Regions from separate parts of the Alloalcanivorax xenomutans genome, predicted to be linked through region 4. Evidence: predicted binding sites of a transcription regulator. Region 4 holds the regulator's gene; each other region holds the start of a gene.
The links. Region 4 encodes sigma-54, which starts transcription at its own class of promoters, with help from an activator protein. Its sites were predicted from a motif close to TGGCACNNNNNTTGCTNT; they were not measured.
Positions count from the first base shown of each region.

Region 1: a site for sigma-54 is predicted at 1,830-1,847, ahead of cynS (cyanase). Genes of this name have one in related genera too.
Region 2: a site for sigma-54 is predicted at 1,495-1,512, ahead of glnL (nitrogen regulation protein NR(II)). Genes of this name have one in related genera too.
Region 3: a site for sigma-54 is predicted at 1,621-1,638, ahead of RYH70_RS12370 (circularly permuted type 2 ATP-grasp protein). Genes of this name have one in related genera too.

Region 1 is NZ_CP136538.1:1,134,519-1,139,263, forward strand. It holds gene RYH70_RS05295 (nuclear transport factor 2 family protein) at 1-161, opposite strand, end outside; gene lnt (apolipoprotein N-acyltransferase) at 261-1,730, opposite strand; gene cynS (cyanase) at 1,904-2,344, shown strand; gene RYH70_RS05310 (HlyC/CorC family transporter) at 2,446-3,321, opposite strand; gene ybeY (rRNA maturation RNase YbeY) at 3,369-3,857, opposite strand; gene RYH70_RS05320 (PhoH family protein) at 3,829-4,745, opposite strand, start outside.
Region 2 is NZ_CP136538.1:608,638-613,382, forward strand. It holds gene RYH70_RS02965 (transposase) at 1-87, opposite strand, end outside; gene RYH70_RS02970 (DUF4124 domain-containing protein) at 655-1,365, shown strand; gene glnL (nitrogen regulation protein NR(II)) at 1,534-2,637, shown strand; gene glnG (nitrogen regulation protein NR(I)) at 2,679-4,103, shown strand; gene pip (prolyl aminopeptidase) at 4,411-4,745, shown strand, end outside.
Region 3 is NZ_CP136538.1:2,687,293-2,692,037, reverse strand. It holds gene RYH70_RS12380 (electron transfer flavoprotein subunit beta/FixA family protein) at 1-495, shown strand, start outside; gene RYH70_RS12375 (electron transfer flavoprotein subunit alpha/FixB family protein) at 495-1,424, shown strand; gene RYH70_RS12370 (circularly permuted type 2 ATP-grasp protein) at 1,690-3,129, shown strand; gene RYH70_RS12365 (alpha-E domain-containing protein) at 3,123-4,064, shown strand; gene RYH70_RS12360 (transglutaminase family protein) at 4,061-4,745, shown strand, end outside.
Region 4 is NZ_CP136538.1:3,464,696-3,469,440, forward strand. It holds gene RYH70_RS15865 (KpsF/GutQ family sugar-phosphate isomerase) at 1-106, shown strand, start outside; gene RYH70_RS15870 (KdsC family phosphatase) at 106-609, shown strand; gene lptC (LPS export ABC transporter periplasmic protein LptC) at 606-1,163, shown strand; gene lptA (lipopolysaccharide transport periplasmic protein LptA) at 1,138-1,800, shown strand; gene lptB (LPS export ABC transporter ATP-binding protein) at 1,803-2,528, shown strand; gene RYH70_RS15890 (RNA polymerase factor sigma-54) at 2,676-4,142, shown strand; gene hpf (ribosome hibernation-promoting factor, HPF/YfiA family) at 4,211-4,510, shown strand; gene ptsN (PTS IIA-like nitrogen regulatory protein PtsN) at 4,519-4,745, shown strand, end outside.

The DNA.
Region 1 (4,745 bases), 2.2 Mb from region 4:
TGAATGCGGCTGGTGCCCACGTAGGGTTCGGCCACCGCGCTGATGAACTCGGCGTCGTCGCTGAAGGCGGACACCACCGCCTCCACATCACCCCGGTTCCAGGCCTCTATCCAGTGACGGGCATGGTTCTGCAGATCGGCATGATTGAGTCGGTGGGGCATGGGACCTCCGCAAGGGGACATGGAATTACTCAGTATGCGCGCAACCGCGAAGGGTCGTCACGGTACAGATGACGGCCGGTTTAGCGGTACTGGCGCGGCTCAGCGTGAGGCACGGCGGCGGCCTTCTCCGCCGGCCAGCACCGCCATGGCCAGAGCCAGCAGCAGCGTGGGCCAGACGCCGGCCACCATGAACGGAGTCTGGCCCCGGCGCGGCTGGTATTCGCTGATCAAAACGCCGCGCTCGAATTGCGGTAACCGGTCGCGCACCTGGCCGTGCGCGTCCACTACGGCGGTGACACCGTTATTAGTGCCGCGCAACAGCCAGCGTCCGGTTTCCAAGGCGCGCAAACGGGTCATCTGAAAATGCTGCAGGGGCCCGGCGGAGTGGCCGAACCAGGCATCGTTACTGATGGTCAGCAGTACGTCCGCGTTGCCGGTGCGCTCCGCCACCTGGGCCGGGTAGAGCATCTCGTAGCAGATCGCCGGCGCGATCTCCTGGCCCAGGGCGAAAAGGTTGGGTTGGTCGGGGCGGCCTGGCGTGAAGCTGGACATGGGCAGATCGAAGAACGGAATCCAGCCGCGGATCAGACTTTCCAGTGGCACATATTCGCCGAACGGTACCAGCTTCTGTTTGTGGTAAACGCCGTCGTGACCGGTGCCCACCACCGCCACGCTGTTGTGGTAGCGCGGCGGGTAGGTGCTGGCGTCGCGCCAGGGCAGGCCGCTGATCAGGGCGCCGCCGTTGGCGGCGATCCGTTCGCCCTCGCCATCCACGAAGCCGCGAATATCCTGATAGAACTCGATCATCGCCGACTCCGGCCAGATCACCAGGGTGTCCTCGGGCAGGTCGGCGCTGAGCGAGTGATAAATCTCCTGGGTCTCGTCACGCATGGTGACCAGCCACTTCAGATCCTGCGGAATATTGCCCTGTACCAGCGCCACTTGTTGGCGAGGGCCGGAAGGGTGGGTGAAGGCATGGCGACCGGCCAGCAGGCCCGCTGTCACCAGAATCAGTACCACCGCCAGGGCCGCTCCGGCGCTTACCCGTGGCCGCGCCAGATCCACCACCGCGGCGGCGGCCAGTACCAGTGTCAGTGTCAGGGCCCAGACGCCGCCCAATGGAGCCAGCCCGGCCAGCGGCGTATCGATGGCGGCGTAACCGGCATAGAGCCAGGGGAAGCCGGTCAGCAGCCAGCCACGCACCCAGTCCAGCACCAACCAGGTACCGGCGAAGACCATGGCGCGGGTGCCGCGCCGCTTGGTGAACCAGAAAGCCAGCCCATAAAACAGCGCCAATCCCATGGCGAACAAAGCGGTGAACGGAATCGACATCCACAACGGCATGAAGCCGTAGTCGGTCATTGAGACGTGCAGCCAGCTGATGCCAAACCCGAACATGCCGACGCCATACAGCCAGCCGGCGGTGAAAGCGCGGCCCGGGGTCGGCGACCGTACCAGAGCCGTATAACCCAGAGCGGCGCTGACCAGCACCAAAGGCCACAGATCGTAGGGGGCAAAGGCGAGGGGAAACAGTAGCCCCGCGATCAGGGCGAGCAACAGGTTGGGCATGGCTATCCGTGGTTCCCGGCTAAGGTCATAGGGCAAGCATGATGACGCCACGTTATACGCAAATTAACCGCCTTGCGCCATGGGCTCATATCTCTGAGTTGGTATGGAGCTTGCAGAGCTTGGTTTGGAAGAAAGCGTGTCATTGAGTTGGGCACATAACAGGAGAGAGTACCGTGGATAAACAGCAAATGACGGACATCATCGTGACCACCAAGGCCGAGCGGGGACTGACCTGGGAAAAAATGGGCGAGGACCTGGGGATGGCGCCGGTGTGGCTGGCGTCCGCCTGCCTCGGCATGAACGGCGCGCCGCCGGAAAAAGCCATGGCGATCACCGAGTATCTGGGTCTGGATCAGGACGTGGCCAAGGCACTGGAAGCCTTTCCCACCAAGGTCTGGGACCAGACCGTGCCCACCGATCCGTTGATTTACCGGTTCTATGAAATCGCCGGTGTGTATGGCACCACGCTGAAGGAAGTGATCCAGGAAAAATTCGGCGACGGCATCATGAGCGCCATCGACTTCACCATGGAGGTGGACAAACAGGAAGACCCCAAAGGGGACCGTGTGGTAGTGACCATGAACGGGAAATTCCTGCCGTATAAACATTGGTGAGCTGCGTTGCGGGACCCTGTTGAACAGGGACGTTCGACAGGGAGCCTACAGGGACGAATTCACGGCGTCCCTGTATTTGTTCCAAAAGAGCGCGCCGGGGATTACTCCGGTGAGGTGTCCAGAGCCGGATCATCCTGCCGGTGAGTGACCCGCAGCAGCCGGATTGTGCGGCCGTCCGCGCTTAGCACGGTGAACTGGAACGGCCCCAGATCGATGGACTCTTCGCGTCCGGGCAGGCGGCCGAAGGCGTGCATCACCAGACCGCCGATGGTGTCGAACTCCTCGTCGCTGAGTTCGCACTGAAAATGTTCGTTGAAATCCTCGATCGGCGTCAGTGCCTTGACCGTGTGCTCGCCGTTCTCCAGATCCTTGATCAGGTAATCGTCTTCCTCGATGTCGTGCTCATCCTCGATCTCGCCGACGATCTGTTCCAGCACGTCCTCGATGGTGACCAGGCCGGCGATGCCGCCGTACTCGTTGACCACGATGGCCATGTGATTCTTGGTGATGCGGAATTCCCGCAGCAGCGAGTCCAGGCGCTTGGACTCGGGCACCACCATGGCCGAACGCACATGATCCTTGATCTGGAAGCGTTCCATGCGGGCCGGCTCCAGAATCAGCGCCAGCAGATCCTTGGCCAGCAGGATACCGATGACTTCGTCCGGATCATCGCCGATGACCGGGAAGCGGCTGTGGGCGCATTCGATGATGGTGGGCAGGAAATCGCGGGGGTCGCTGCTGGCACGGATGCTGACCATCTGCGTGCGAGGGATGAGAATCTCCCGGACCTGCATGTCGCTGACGCCGATGGCGCCTTCGATGATGCCAAGCGTGTCGCCGTCAATGACGTGACCGTCGCGCATGGAGCGCATCAGATCCAGCAATTCCTCCCGGGAGCCGGGAGTGGAAGTGAAGAACTGGCCAACGCGCTCCAACCAACTTCGACCGTTGTTCTGGTCTGAATAGTCGTCCGACATCAGGGGTAAGGCTCCATGTTATGGTTTCGATATTATGGGTTTGTGAATTATGGGGGCAACGAGTTATACGGATCCGGAAAGCCCTGGCCGGCAAGAGCGAGGATTTCCAGGGATTCCATCTGTTCGGCGTCGTCATCGTCGATATGGTCGTAACCCAGCAGATGGAGTACGCCGTGGATGACCATATGCGCCCAGTGCGCTTCCACGGTTTTGTTTTGTTCGGCGGCCTCGCGCCGGACCACGTCCGCGCAAATAACGATATCCCCCAGCAGCGGGGCGATGGCGTCGTCGGGCAGGCCTTCGGGCATGTCGAAAGGGAAGGACAGCACATTGGTGGGTTTGTCCTTGCCCCGGTAGTCGCGGTTGAGAACGCGGATTTCCTCGTCGTCGACGATCCGCAGGGTGATATCCCCGACCACGCCGCCGGCAGCCTCCGCGGCGGCCAGAGCCCAGCGTTGCAGGTCGCTCTCGTCCGGTGCGTCCGGGGCATCCGTGGCCCACTGGATATCAACGGTTGGGGTCGGTATTCCGTTCATGACGGTCGTAAGCTTCCACGATACGTTGAACCAGCGGGTGGCGAACCACGTCGCGGCTGTCGAAACGGGTGACGCCGATGTCCTGTTCATCGGCCAGCACTTCGAGGGCGTTGACCAGCCCCGAGCGCTGGTGGCGCGGCAGGTCCACCTGGGTGACGTCACCGGTGATCACCGCCCGGGAACCGAAGCCGATCCGGGTCAGGAACATTTTCATTTGTTCCGGTGTGGTGTTCTGGGCTTCGTCCAGGATCACGAAACTGCCGTTCAGGGTGCGTCCGCGCATGTACGCCAGGGGGGCCACTTCGATGACGTTGCGATCCATCAGCTTGGCCACGTTTTCGAATCCCAGCATTTCATAGAGGGCGTCGTAAAGCGGGCGCAGGTAAGGGTCGATTTTCTCCGCCAGATCCCCGGGCAGAAAGCCCAGCTTCTCGCCCGCCTCCACCGCCGGCCGTACCAGCAGGATACGCTGAATCTCGGCGCGCTCCATGGCGTCCACGGCACAGGCCACCGCCAGCCAGGTCTTGCCGGTGCCGGCCGGGCCAATACCGAAATTGATGTCGTGACGGCGGATATTGCGCACGTATTCCCGTTGATGGGCGCCACGTGGCCGGATACGGGCGCGTTTGGTGCGGATCACCATCTCGTCGCTGGGGAAGGCCACGGTATTGTCCAGCTTGTCGGTCAGACCGGATTGCTGCAGGTGCAAATGGACCAGCTCCGGCGTGATGTCGGTGCCGTCCACGGTCTGATCGTAAAGATCGTGCAGAACGGAACTGGCGGCCTTTACCGAGCGTTCGTCACCGGACAGATGAAATTCATTACCACGATTGTGGATATCCACGCTCAGGCGTTTGGCGATCTGCTTGATGTGCTCGTCCAGCCGGC
Region 2 (4,745 bases), 1.7 Mb from region 4:
GGTTTGGTTCAGGTCCTGATGGTGGATCACCAGGTTGTCTTTCGCAGCGTCGATCCCGATCTCCGGGCGGCTTGCCGGCATTGCCATGGGGCTCCCCTGTCAGCTAGGTTAAATGGGCTTGTCGGGGCGCACCGTCACGCTGGCTTGCAGAGTATCGTCGGTCTGAGTGCGCGCTCAGCCGATGGATTCCTTATCGGCGTTTGAAGGTGCGGGGTGGGGCCATATCTCCCACAGTCTGTACCCTAGGGTCAGAAGCTTGCCTGGTCCCTCCACCCCGACAAGTCTTCTCCTTCTAAGACTTGCCGGGAAACCATACAAGCTTGCCCGCAAGCGAACTGGCTCTCGGGGCCAAAAAATTCGCTTGCAGGCAAGCTCCCACGGAGGCGCTCGAATTTATGTCCCGAAGGTCAGAAGAACTCCTGCGCTTGCCGATTACCTCGAAGCGGAGCCGGAAAGCAGGGTGTCCTTCTAACCGCCGGAGGAACCACGGCGGGATGGGTAGTGTGGGCTCCTGTTCCGAAAGGTCTCCGTGCAGACCCGCCTCCCCGATGGAGCCTCCACCACCGTTGTTCCTCTAGTGTGCCCCAGACCCTTTTCTCCCCGTTCCGGTGCGGTCAGAATCAAAGTTGTGTCTCTTGGGGGGAGGAGGACCACATGAAAACCACAACCGTTCTACTGATCACTCTGCTGGGTATCTGTGCCGCGGTCTCCGCGCGGGCCGACGATGTGCCGGAAAACCGGGGCACGACGATCTTTCGTAGTGTTGACGAGCACGGCAACGTGACATTCACCGACGCGCCGCCAGAGGGCCGCGATGCCGAGGCGGTGCGTATTGGTCCCACCAATACCGTGCCGGGGCCGCAACGGGTCCAGCCCCCGGCCGAGCCGCCGGCGGCGTCGCAGCCGGTTTTCGAGGGCTACCATCGTCTGGCGATTGTTTCCCCGCGGTCAAATGCCACCGTGCGGAATCCGGAGGGGGCGATCAGTGTGGAGGTGGCGCTGGAGCCGGCCCTGCAGGCCGGGCACCGGCTGGAGATTCTGGATAATGGCGAGCCCTTGTCCGGAACCGCGCTGCGGGATCCGGAACGGGGCAGCCATGTGCTGGTGGCGCGTGTGCTGGATCAGCAAGGCAAGGAGCTTAAGCGCTCCTCCGCGGTCACCGTGCATGTGCATCGCACCAGCCGGTTGCAAAGTGGCCAGGCGCCCGCGCCCAGTGGAAGGGCCGGGATCGGGCAGGCTGCCCAGCGAGGGGGCGCCGCCAGTCCGGGCTCTGGCAGCACCCGTGGAAGCGGCGCGAAGGCCGGTTCACCGGCCTCCGTGGGGCAGCCAGCCACTCGTGCCCAAGCGGTTAAGCCCGATTCCTGACCCCTTTTCCCCTTCTTGCACCAAATTGGTGCCCCCTTCCTGTGTTCTGGCTACACTGATTCAGGCTGTCAGGCCGTCCGGCGCCCTCCAGCAGTGCCCGGTTTGCCTCATTCCGATGGTTCTGGCGAGTGGCCTGATAATTGCTTATGCCCCGTTATGGGCCGAATCATGAAGACCGAGAAGGTAATGCACAAACGCTTGCTGGATCACCTGCGCACCGCGGTGATGCTGCTGGATGATGAGTTGCGGGTTTGCTATCTCAACCCGGCGGCGGAGATTCTGTTGTCCACCAGTGCCAGCCGGATCATCGGACAGGTGCTGCCGGACTATTTCCGTGATGACGGCAATGCCCATGATGCACTAAAGCAGTGCATCGAGGACGGTAACCCCTTTACCCGCCGGGAGGCGAAGCTGGATGTGGCCCCCGGGGTGCAGGTGACGGTGGATTACAGCATTACGCCGCTGCAGGAGCCCGGCTATCCGATGGCGTTGCTGGTGGAAATGCAGGGGCTCGACCGTATGCTCAAAATCAGTCGCGAGGAAGCTCTGGTGCACGCGCATCAGGCCACTCGCGCGCTGGTGCGGGGCGTGGCACACGAAATCAAGAATCCGCTGGGTGGGATCCGCGGCGCCGCGCAACTGCTGGAGCGTGCTTTGCCCAGTGCGGATCTGGCCGAGTACACACGGGTGATCATCGACGAGGCGGACCGTCTGCGTTCGGTGGCGGATCGCATGCTCGGGCCGCGTAAACCGCCGGCGTTCGCCGACGTGAACGTGCACGAATGCCTGGAGCATGTGCGCCAACTGTTGCTGGCGGAATATCCTCAGGGCGTGCGCATCCTGCGCGACTACGATGTCAGCCTGCCGGACATCCCCGCCGACCGCGATCAACTGATCCAGGTGCTGCTCAATCTGATGCGCAACGCCATCCAGGCGTTGCTGGAATCCGGCACCGAGGACGCGCAGGTCCTTCTGCGCACCCGGGTATTGCGGCAATTCACCATCGGCTCCACCCGCCACCGTCTGGTGTTGCGGGTGGACATTGAAGATAACGGCCCGGGGATCCCGGAAGAGTTACGGGAAACCCTCTTTTATCCCATGGTCAGCGGCCGAGCCAATGGCTCCGGTCTGGGGTTGTCCATCGCCCAATCCATTATCAGCCAGCACCAGGGGTTGATTGAATGCGACAGCGAACCGGGCCGGACCCTGTTCAGTTTGCTGCTGCCCATGGAATTACCGGAAGCGAACAGCGCCACCTCGGTTCCGGCCTGACAGGCCGGCCAGTGGCCCGATGATGTAGGGAGAGCACAGGCATGACCTCGACCATATGGGTGATCGACGATGACCGTTCCATCCGCTGGGTGCTGGAGAAGGCGCTCAGCCAGGAGGGGTTTCAACTGGCCTGTTTCGAGGATGCGGATGAGGCCCTCAATACCCTGGAAGAAGGCACCCGGGAACCGGATGTGCTGATTTCCGACGTGCGCATGCCTGGCACCGACGGGTTGCGCATGCTCAAGATCCTGCAGCGCAAGCACCCGGATCTGCCGGTCATCATCATGACCGCGCACTCGGATCTGGATTCCGCGGTGGCGTCCTATCAGGGCGGGGCGTTCGAGTATCTGCCCAAGCCGTTCGACGTGGACGAGGCGGTGGCGCTGGTGAAGCGGGCCATCAAGCACCGCCAGGAGGCCCGCGGTGAAGCGGTGGTGGCCAACGAGGAAACCCCCACCGAGATCATCGGTGAAGCGCCGGCCATGCAGGAAGTCTTTCGCGCCATTGGCCGGCTCAGCCATTCCAATGTCACCGTGTTGATCAACGGCCAGTCGGGTACCGGTAAGGAGCTGGTGGCGCGGGCGCTGCACCGTCATTCCATGCGCCGGGAAAAGCCGTTCGTGGCGTTGAACATGGCGGCGATTCCCAAGGATTTGATCGAATCCGAATTGTTCGGCCATGAAAAGGGCGCGTTCACCGGCGCCAATGCCCAGCGGGTGGGGCGCTTCGAGCAGTCCAACGGCGGCACCCTGTTTCTGGATGAGATCGGTGACATGCCGCTGGAGGCCCAGACGCGGCTATTGCGGGTGCTGCAGGAAAACGAATTTTACCGGGTCGGTGGTACCACGCCGATTCATGTGGATGTGCGCATCATCGCCGCCACTCACCAGGATCTGGAACGATTGGTACGCGAAGGCGATTTCCGCGAGGATCTGTTCCACCGTCTCAATGTCATTCGCATCCATATTCCGAAGCTGGCTGAGCGCCGGGAAGACATCCCGCAACTGGCCGGGTACTTCCTGCAACGGGCCGCCAGCGAACTGGGCGTGGAACCCAAGGTGCTGCACAAGGACACCGAGAAGTATCTGGCGGCGCTGCCCTGGCAGGGCAACGTGCGGCAGTTGGAAAACACCTGCCGATGGCTGACGGTAATGGCGTCCGGCCGGGAAGTGCTGGTGGACGATCTGCCGCCGGAACTGCGTCAGTCCGTGGGCCGTCCCGCCGAAGGCGGCGGCGACTGGCAGAAATCCCTGCGTCAGTGGGCGGACCGGGCGCTTGCCCAGGGCGATCGGGCGATTCTCGATCAAGCGGTGCCGGTGTTCGAGCGCACCATGATCGAAGTGGCGCTGCAGCATACCGGTGGCCGTAAACGTGACGCGGCGGCGTTGCTCGGATGGGGGCGCAATACCCTGACCCGCAAGATCAAGGAGCTGGACATGGAAGCGGAGTTCAGCGGCGAGGATTGATCAGGGGGCGCCGGACGCACGACGTTGGGTATTCGCCTGCAGGCAGGCTCCCACAGCGGCTTCGTGGCAGGGTCCGTGGGAGCTAGCTTGCTGGCGAATGCGGCCTCTGATGTTGGGACATTCGCTTGCAAGCAAGCTTCCCACAGTGGCTTCGTAGTCCTGCCCGTTGGAAGCTGCTTTAACAGCGAATGGTGTGCCGGCAAATTATGGAACACCAGCGGCCAGAGGATTTCAGGGGGTTTTTCCCACGTCTTGCGCTTGTCCCCGCAACCCTTATGCTGGAGCGCTCCCCGGCAAGAAGATCACCATGGCGCTTTATCCTCCCCTCGAACCCTTTCATCAGGAGTATCTGCCCGTCGGCGACGGTCATGAGCTCTATCTGGAACAATGTGGCAATCCGGACGGTATGCCGGTGATGGTGCTCCATGGCGGCCCCGGTGGCGGCAGCTCGCCGTTGCTGCGCCGATTGTTTGATCCCCGTCTTTATCGCATCGTGATCCATGACCAGCGCGGCGCCGGCAAGAGCCGCCCTCACGCCGACACCAACCACAATACCCTGGCACACCTGGTCGACGATATCGAACGTATTCGCCAGCATCTGGGCGTGTCCCGCTGGCGGGTGGTGATGGGAGGATCCTGGGG
Region 3 (4,745 bases), 780 kb from region 4:
GTGGAAACCGACGAGGAAGTTCAGCCTCTGGGTATCGCCAAGGCCCTCAAAGCCATCGTTGATGAAGAAAAGCCGGAGTTGGTCATCCTCGGCAAGCAGGCCATCGACGGTGACAACAACCAGACCGGTCAGATGCTGGCGGCTCTGGCCGGCATGCCGCAAGGCACCTTCGCTTCCGAAGTGAACGTGGCCGACGGCAAGGTGAAAGTGACCCGTGAAATCGACGGCGGCCTGCAAACCGTTGAACTGAGCCTGCCGGCGGTGGTAACCACTGATCTGCGCCTCAACGAGCCGCGCTACGCTTCCCTGCCGAACATCATGAAAGCCAAGAAGAAGCCGCTGGACGTGAAAACCCCGGCTGATCTGGGCGTTGACCTGACTCCGCGCGTCACCACCGAGAAAGTGGAAATGCCGCCGGAACGCAGTGCCGGTGTCAAGGTGGGCTCCGTTGATGAGCTGGTGGATAAACTGAAAAACGAAGCGAAGGTGATCTGATGAGTGTTTTAGTCTACGCCGAACACGATAACGCTACGCTCAACAAGGTTACCCTGAGCGTGGTTGCCGCCGCCAAAGAGATCGGTGGCGACATCACCGTCCTGGTTGCTGGTAAAGGTTGTGGCGCCGTGGCTGAAGCGGCCGCCAAGGTTGATGGCGTAAGCAAGGTGCTGTGCGCCGACAACGACGCCTACGAGCACCAGCTGGCGGAAAACATCGCCGACCTGGTGGTTGAACTGGCCGGCGACTACAGCCACATCCTGGCCGCCGCCACCACCACCGGCAAGAACTTCGCGCCGCGCGTGGCTGCTCTGCTGGACGCTCCGCAGATCTCTGAAATCTCCGACGTGGTCGACGGCGACACCTTCAAGCGTCCGATCTACGCCGGTAACGCCATCGCCACCGTGAAATGCGCCGACGCCAAGAAAGTGCTCACCGTGCGCGGCACCTCCTTCGACGGCGTTGCCGAGGAAGGCGGTTCCGCCAGCGTTGAGAGCGTTGACGTGGTCAAGGACGCCGGTATCTCCTCCTTCGTGGGCGAGGAACTGGCCAAGTCCGACCGTCCGGAGCTGACCAGCGCCGACATCGTGATCTCCGGTGGGCGCGGCATGGGCAACGGCGACAACTTCGAAATCCTCTACAAAGTGGCCGACAAGCTTGGCGCCGCCGTGGGTGCGTCCCGCGCCGCCGTTGACGCCGGTTTCGTGCCGAACGACATGCAGGTGGGTCAGACCGGTAAGATCGTTGCCCCGAACCTGTACATCGCCGTCGGTATCTCCGGTGCCATCCAGCACTTGGCGGGCATGAAGGATTCCAAAGTGATCGTGGCCATCAACAAAGACGAAGAAGCCCCCATCTTCCAGGTGGCGGACTACGGTCTGGTGGCGGATCTGTTCGAAGCGGTACCGGAGCTCGACAGCAAGCTCTGAACACCCGCATTCGAAGATGCCCTGGAAAGCCCGGCCTAGTGCCGGGCTTTCTGCTTTTGGGACGAGGGAATCCATTGCCCTGCTGGCGAAGCCTTGTCGTGCCCCGATTTGGTGCCCCAAGGTCGGCCTGCTTCAGCATGGATCGCGGCCCTGCGCCATGCCGGGGCGGATGCCACTGAATCCTTTGCCCCCGAATTGGCATATCCCTTGCTGAGCCTGTTGCTATCCCCGTCGTTGGGGAGAGGGCCACAGGGAATAAAGCGCCATGCAGTCGATTACACCGCCGGCGGTGTCCGGCTTTGATGAGATGTTCGCCAGGGAAGGGGCGGTTCGCCCCCACTATTCCAGTTATCACGGCTGGTTGTTGGGGCAGTCCAAGGAGCTCCTGCACCGCAAGCGTCAGGAAGCCGAGCTGCTGTTCCACCGGGTTGGTATCACCTTCAATGTCTACGGCGAGGAGAGCGGCGCGGAGCGGCTGATTCCTTTTGACGTGGTTCCCCGCATTATTCCCGAGCAGGAATGGCGCCACCTGGAGCAGGGTACGGCCCAGCGAGTGAGGGCGCTGAACCAATTCCTCGATGATATTTACCACGGCCAGGAGATCATCCGTGCTGGCCGCATTCCCGCCGACCAGATCTATGGCAACGCCCATTACCAGCCCTGCATGCAGGATGTGGATCTGCCCAACCAGGTGTACAGCCACGTCAGCGGCGTGGACCTGATCCGTGACGGAGAGGGAACCTGGTACGTTCTGGAGGATAATCTGCGTACCCCCTCCGGGGTCAGCTACATGATCGAAAACCGGCGGGTGATGATGCGGTTGTTCCCGGAGTTGTTCGCCGGGCAATCGGTGGCGCCGGTGGAGCACTATCCATCGCTGTTGCTGGATACCCTGCAGCACAGCAGCGCCGTGCCCTATCCCACGGTGGTGCTGCTGACCCCGGGGCGTTTCAACAGCGCCTACTTCGAGCACGCCTTTCTGGCGCAGCAGATGGGGATCGAGTTGGTGGAGGGGGCGGATCTGTTCGTCAAGGATGGCTTCGTCTACATGCGCACCACCGCCGGGCCGCAACGGGTGGACGTGATTTATCGCCGTATTGATGACGATTTTCTCGACCCGCTGGCGTTCAATCCGGACTCCATGCTGGGGGTGCCCGGCCTGCTGTCGGTGTACCGGCAGGGTAAGGTGGTGCTGGCCAACGCCATCGGCTCCGGGGTCGGCGATGACAAGTCCATCTATCCTTATGTCCCCGAGATGATCCGCTTCTATCTGGGTGAGGAGCCGATTCTGGAGAATGTTCCGACCCGGCTGTGTCGCCGCCCGGAGGATCTCCAGTACGTATTGGAGCATCTGCCGGAGCTGGTGGTTAAGGAGGTCCACGGTGCCGGCGGTTACGGCATGCTGGTCGGGCCGGCGGCCAGCCGCGAGGAGATCGAGAGTTTTCGTCAGCGTCTGCGGGCACGGCCCGATAATTACATCGCCCAGCCGACCCTGTCGCTGTCCACCTGCCCGATCTTCGTCGAACAGGGTATCGCGCCACGGCATATCGACTTGCGCCCATTCGTGCTCAGTGACGGCCGTGCCACCCGCATGGTGCCGGGCGGTCTTACGCGGGTGGCGATGAATGCCGGTTCGCTGGTGGTGAATTCGTCCCAGGGGGGCGGTACCAAGGACACCTGGGTGGTGGAGGCGCCGTCATGCTGAGTCGCACCGCCTCCGACCTGTATTGGCTGTCCCGCCTGGTTGAGCGGGCCGAGAACACCGCTCGCATGCTCGACGTGGCCTGGAATCTGTCGATGATGCCGTTCGTCGCCAATCCCCGTGATGAGATGATGGCGCCGTTGATGATCTCGGGCTCGCATGAGCTGTATATGAGCCGGCACGATGACGTCCAGGTGCGCGAGGTCCTGCATTTCTTCACCCTGGATCAGGACAACCCCGGCAGTATTTTCAATTGCCTGCGTCTGGCGCGGGAAAACGGCCACGCGGTGCGTGGCAAGATCACCGCCGAGATGTGGGAAAGCATCAACAGCACCTGGCTGGAGTTGAAGGAGATTCGCCGCGGGGGCCTGGACCAATACGGCGCCAGCGCCTTTTTTGATTGGGTGAAAAAGCGCTCCCACCTGTTCCGTGGCGCCACCTACGGCACCATCATGCGCAATGATGCCTTCCGCTTTCTGCGCATTGGCACCTTCATCGAGCGGGCCGATAACACGGCCCGTATCCTGGATGTGAAATATCAGATCGGCACTCTTTACGGCGTTCCCTCCGGCGGTGACGCCATGGACTTCTATCGCTGGCACGCCTTGCTGCATTCGGTGGGGGCGTATGAGTCCTATCGCGAGCTTTACAGCGAGGCCATTAATGCCGACCGGGTGGCGGAGCTGCTGATTCTCGGCGCCGAGGTGCCACGCTCGCTGCGCTCCTGCATGCAGATGCTGTGTGAGTTGCTGCCGGCGATCGAGGGGCGGGCCGGGCAGACCGCCAAGCGCCTGGCGGCGGTGCAGTTCGCGCGGCTGCAATACGGTGATCTGGAGCATGTGCTGGACACCGGTTTGCACGATTACCTGACGGATTTTCTGCGCCGTATCAATGAGCTGGCGGATACCATCCGCGAGGAATATCTGGAGGTCGTATGAAACTGTCGATTCGACACAGCACCGAATACCGTTATTCCGAGCAAGTGCTGCACAGTACGCAGTATCTGCGGCTGACGCCGCGTCCATCGGCACGGCAGCGTATTCTGCACTGGCATCTGGACATGCCGGAGCCGGCCAGCGAGGCCTCCGATGGCTTCGGTAATATCCTGCACGTGCTGACCCTGGACCAGCCCCACGAGGCCATACGTCTCACCGCCACTGGCGAAGTGGAAATCGAGGGCGAGGACCGTGAGGACGATGACACCCGGATTTCCCCTCTGGTTTATTGCCGTTATTCTCCGTTTACCCGTCCGGATTCGTTGCTCCATGAACTGGCCCGGAACCATCAGTGCGCCGCCGGGACCCTGGCCAATCTTGAGAGGTTGAGCGAAACCATCCTGTCGAGAATGCCGTTTACGCCCGGCGTCACCGATGTGTCCAGCACCGCCGCCGAGGCATATCGGTTGAGGAAAGGGGTGTGTCAGGATCATACCCATGTATTTCTGTCCTGCTGCCGGGCCCTGGGGATTCCCGCCCGCTACGTCAGCGGCTATCTTTACAGCGATGATTCCGAGCACGTCGCCAGCCATGCCTGGGCCGAGGTCTGGTTCGATGAACGCTGGCACACTTTTGACGTGACCAATCAGACCCGCCGTCCGAGACGCCATCTGAAGCTGGCGG
Region 4 (4,745 bases):
ACTGATGGAGACGCGCAAGGTGAACGGTCTGATCATTTGTGACGACCGGCAGCGACCGATCGGCGCGCTCAACACCCAGGATCTGCTGCGCGCGGGGGTAATGTAATGACGCTGGGGGTAAAGCCGGAACAGGCTCTGCGCCTGCGTCTGATGGCCTTCGACGTGGACGGCGTGATGACCGATGGCCGCCTTTATTACGGCCCGGACGGCGAAATGCTGAAAACATTCAGCACCCTGGACGGCCATGGGCTGAAAAAACTGGCGGCCAGCGGCGTGACCCTGGCCATCATCACCGGCCGTAACTCCGCCATGGTGGCCCGCCGCGCCCGGGACCTGGGGATCGAGCACGTGATCCAGGGCCGTGAGGACAAAGGCGTGGCCCTGTCCGCGCTGGCACAGCAACTGGGCCTGAGCGCCGCGGAGATCGGTTACATGGGCGACGATGAACCGGACGTACCGGCACTGGAGTGGGCCGGACTGGGTTTCGCCCCGGCCAACGCCCACGCGGTGGCGCGCAGCGCCGCCGGCCATGTCACCGAGGCCCGCGGCGGCGAAGGGGCGGTACGGGAAGTGTGCGACAGCCTGCTGCGGCTGCGGGAGGGCCAGTGAGACGGCCCGGCCTGCTCAGCGCCAGCGGTGTTATCCTGCTGGGACTGATCGTGATGATGACCCTGCACGAATGGGGCAACCCCTTGGAAGGCGATAACGAAGCGTTCCTCAGCGCCCCGGCCATCACCGCCGAAAACATCGTCGCCCGTCAGTTCAACCGCGACAGCGGCGAAGTGGAATACCGGCTTCTGGCCAACAATCTGGAACAGTACGAACGCGAAGCGCTGACGCTGCTCGATCACCCGGACCTGAGCCTGAACAACGGCAACAACCAGTGGACCATCCAGGCCGACAATGGTGAAGTACGCGACAACGGCGATCTGATCGTCTTCGAAAACAACGTCGAGGCGGTCAGCAAGAACAACGGCGTCACCCTCGACACCCGGGAGCTGCACTACCTGAGCGGCGATCGCCAGGTTTCCGCCCCGGACACCGTCCATATGCGACACAGTGAAGGCAGCACCCGGGCGGGCAGCATGGACGCGGACCTGGACACCGGGCGCATGACTCTCAAGCAAGGAGTAGTAAGTGAATTCAAAGGACCCAAGCCATAACGGTCCGGTGCATGGCCCGCTGCGCCGCTGGCGCGCGGTAATAGCCGCCGCCATTCTGGTTCCAGCGCTGGCCGTGGCCCAGTCCGGCGCCGAGGGCCCGGTGGAGGTCAGCGCCAACCAGGCCGTGTTCGAACGGGACGCCGGCACTGGCGTATACCGGGGTGACGCCGAACTGATTCAGGGTAACCGTCAACTCAACGCCGATGTCTTGCGGCTGTTCACCGAGAACGAGCAACTGGTGCGGGTGGAAGCCACCGGCAGCCCGGTACGCATGCGTGAAGGCAAGGATCTGAACGCCCACGCCGACAAACTGGTCTACGATCTCAAGCGCCGCCGTCTGATCCTCACCGGCAACGCCTACGTGCAACATCAGGGCAACACCTTCGAAGGGGCCCGGGTGGAATATGATCTCAACTCCCGGCGCATGGACGCCAGCAGCGAGGGCGACAAACGGGTGCGGCTGGTGATTCCGGCCGCCAACGCCTCCCAGGCCCGGAACGGCGACAGCGGCGGCGAGGAGTCGCAAAACGGCGAAGGCAACCCAGGCGAGGACGGCAGCTCGACCCAGTCGCCCGCTAACAGCACGCCGGCCACCGCGCCGGACAACAGCACCCCCAATGATGCGGAGACCCCCTGACCATGGCGAAACTGAATGCCCGCCAACTGGCCAAAAGCTATAAGGGGCGCCGCGTCATCGAGGACGTCTCCCTGGAAGTGGAAGCGGGCCAGATCGTCGGCCTGCTGGGCCCCAACGGCGCCGGCAAGACCACCTGCTTTTACATGATCGTCGGGTTGGTGGAAGCGGACGCGGGGCGCATCGAGATCAACGGCGAGGACATCACCCACCTGCCCATGCACGGGCGCGCCAAGCGCGGTATCGGCTATCTGCCTCAGGAGGCGAGCATCTTCCGCCGCCTGACCGTGGAACAGAACATCATGGCGATCCTCGAAACCCGCAAGGAACTGAGCAAAGCCGAGCGTGAGCAGGAGTTGAACAACCTGCTCGAGGAATTTCACATCACCCATATCCGCGACAGCATGGGCATGAGCCTGTCCGGCGGCGAACGGCGGCGGGCGGAGATCGCCCGCGGCCTGGCCACGGACCCCGCGTTCATTTTGCTCGATGAACCGTTCGCCGGGGTGGACCCGATCTCGGTGAATGACATCAAAGGCATCATTCGCCATCTCAAGGATCGCGGCATCGGCGTGCTGATCACCGACCACAACGTGCGTGAAACGCTGGACATTTGCGATACCGCCTATATCTGCAGCGCCGGCCACATTATCGCCGAGGGCGATTCCCAGACCATCCTTGGCAATCAGCAGGTCCGCGACGTTTATCTGGGCGCCGACTTCCGGCTGTAGCCCCTTGGAAATCGCGGTCAACGGAGCCCTTACTCTTTTTCAATTGTAATTTCAACATTGGCATACATATTGCTTAAATAAATTGCGAAGCGTTGAAAGACGCTGCTATTCTGCCGCCTTGGCGATTCACCAGACCACCAAGGCAGTATGAAACCGAGTCTACAACTCCAGATCGGCCAGCAGCTCACCATGACGCCGCAGTTGCAGCAGGCGATTCGCTTGCTGCAACTGTCGACGCTGGACCTGCGCCAGGAAATCCAGCAGGCGGTGGAAACCAACCCCCTGTTGGAACTCGAAGAAGGGAGCGAAGCCTACACCGAGGACGACACCCCCGCCGATGACGATTGGGAAGCGGAGGAAATGGACCTCGAACGCGACGAGGCCCTGGACGACCTGGTGGAAGGGCCGGTGGAGAGCGACAGTGAATGGGATGACCTCTATGTGGGCCAGTCCGGTTCCGGCTCGGGCAACGGCGAGGACGATGACGCCGATGCCTGGCAACAGCGCCACGTCGCTCCGGTCACCCTCCAGGATCATCTGCTCTGGCAACTCAACCTCAGCCCAATGAGTGATCGGGACCGTGTCATCGCCGGCATCCTCATCGACGCCCTCGACCACCGTGGCTACCTGTCCCTACCCCTGGATGATGTGATCGACACCGCCGAGCGGCAAATATCCGATGCCGATGATCCGGTGGAGGAAGACGAAGTGGTGGCGGTCCTGCATCGGCTGCAGCAGTTCGACCCGATCGGCGTGGCCAGCCGCGACCTGGCCGAATGCCTGGGCGTGCAATTGCGCCAACAACCCGCAGACACTCCACACCTGGCCACCGCGACCGCCCTGCTGGAACATCTCGCGCTACTGGAAAAGCACGACTATGCCGGACTACGCCGCGCCATGGGGGTGACGGAAAGCGATCTCCTCGACGCTCTGGCGTTGTTGCGCACCTTGGATCCAGCCCCGGGCGAACAAATCGGCGGCGAGGTGGCGGAGTACGCGGTTCCCGACGTGGTGGTACGCCCCTTCCGCGGCGGCTGGCGGGTGGAACTGAACGAGGAAGTCCTGCCCAAGGTCAACCTGAACGCCCAGTACGCCCGGCTGGCCCGCCGCACCGAGGGCGAGGACGGCCAGTACCTGCGCAACTGCATGCAGGAAGCGCGCTGGTTCCTGAAAAGCCTGCAAAGCCGTAATGACACCCTGCTGAAGGTGGCCCGGCGCATCGTCGAGGTGCAGCAGGACTTCTTCCACTATGGCGAGGAAGCCATGAAACCGCTGGTGCTGGCGGATATCGCCGAGGCGGTGGAGATGCACGAATCCACCATCAGCCGGGTCACCAATCAAAAGTTCATGCTCACGCCCCGCGGGGTGTTCGAACTGAAATATTTCTTTTCCAGTCACGTGGACACGGAAGGCGGCGGTGAATGTTCTTCCACCGCCATTCGTGCCATCATTAAGAAGCTGGTCGCCGCCGAGAACCCTCGCAAGCCGCTCAGCGACAATAAGCTGGCCAGTTTGCTCAATGAGCAAGGGATCAAGGTGGCGCGCCGGACCGTCGCCAAGTATCGAGAGGCGATGCGAATCCCGTCTTCCAGCGCTCGCAAACGCCTGGTTTGACGACGCGGGAAACGGCTTATAACCCGGGCCAGCGGCCGGGGTTAAATAACGAGGCAAAGGAGCCAGCTATGCAAATCAACATCAGTGGCCATCACCTGGATATCACCGAAGCCCTTCGTGATTATGTGGACGACAAGTTTTCCAAGCTGGAACGGCATTTCGACCAGATCACCAGCATTCAGGTAATCCTGTCCCCGGAGCCGAACACCCACAAAGCGGAATCCACCATCCACATTTCCGGCGGCGAAGTCTTCGCCACCGCCGAGGCCGGTGACATGTACGCGGCTATTGATGCCCTGACCAGTAAGCTGGATCGTCAGATTCTCAAACACAAGGAGAAGACCGTGAGCCGCAAGCACGGTCACTAAGCGGATCTATGCGAGTACGAGAACTTCTCACCGAGGACCGCACCCATAACGGTATCGAGGTGGGTAGCAAAAAACGCCTTCTGGATCAGGTTGCCGAGCTGGCCGCGGCCAGTTGCGGCGACCTCGGCGCCCAGGAAGTGTTCGATGCACTGGTGGCCCGGGAGCGCCTGGGCTCCACCGGTATCGGTGAAGGCATCGCCATCCCCCACTGCCGACTCGGACGCTGCGAGCAAGC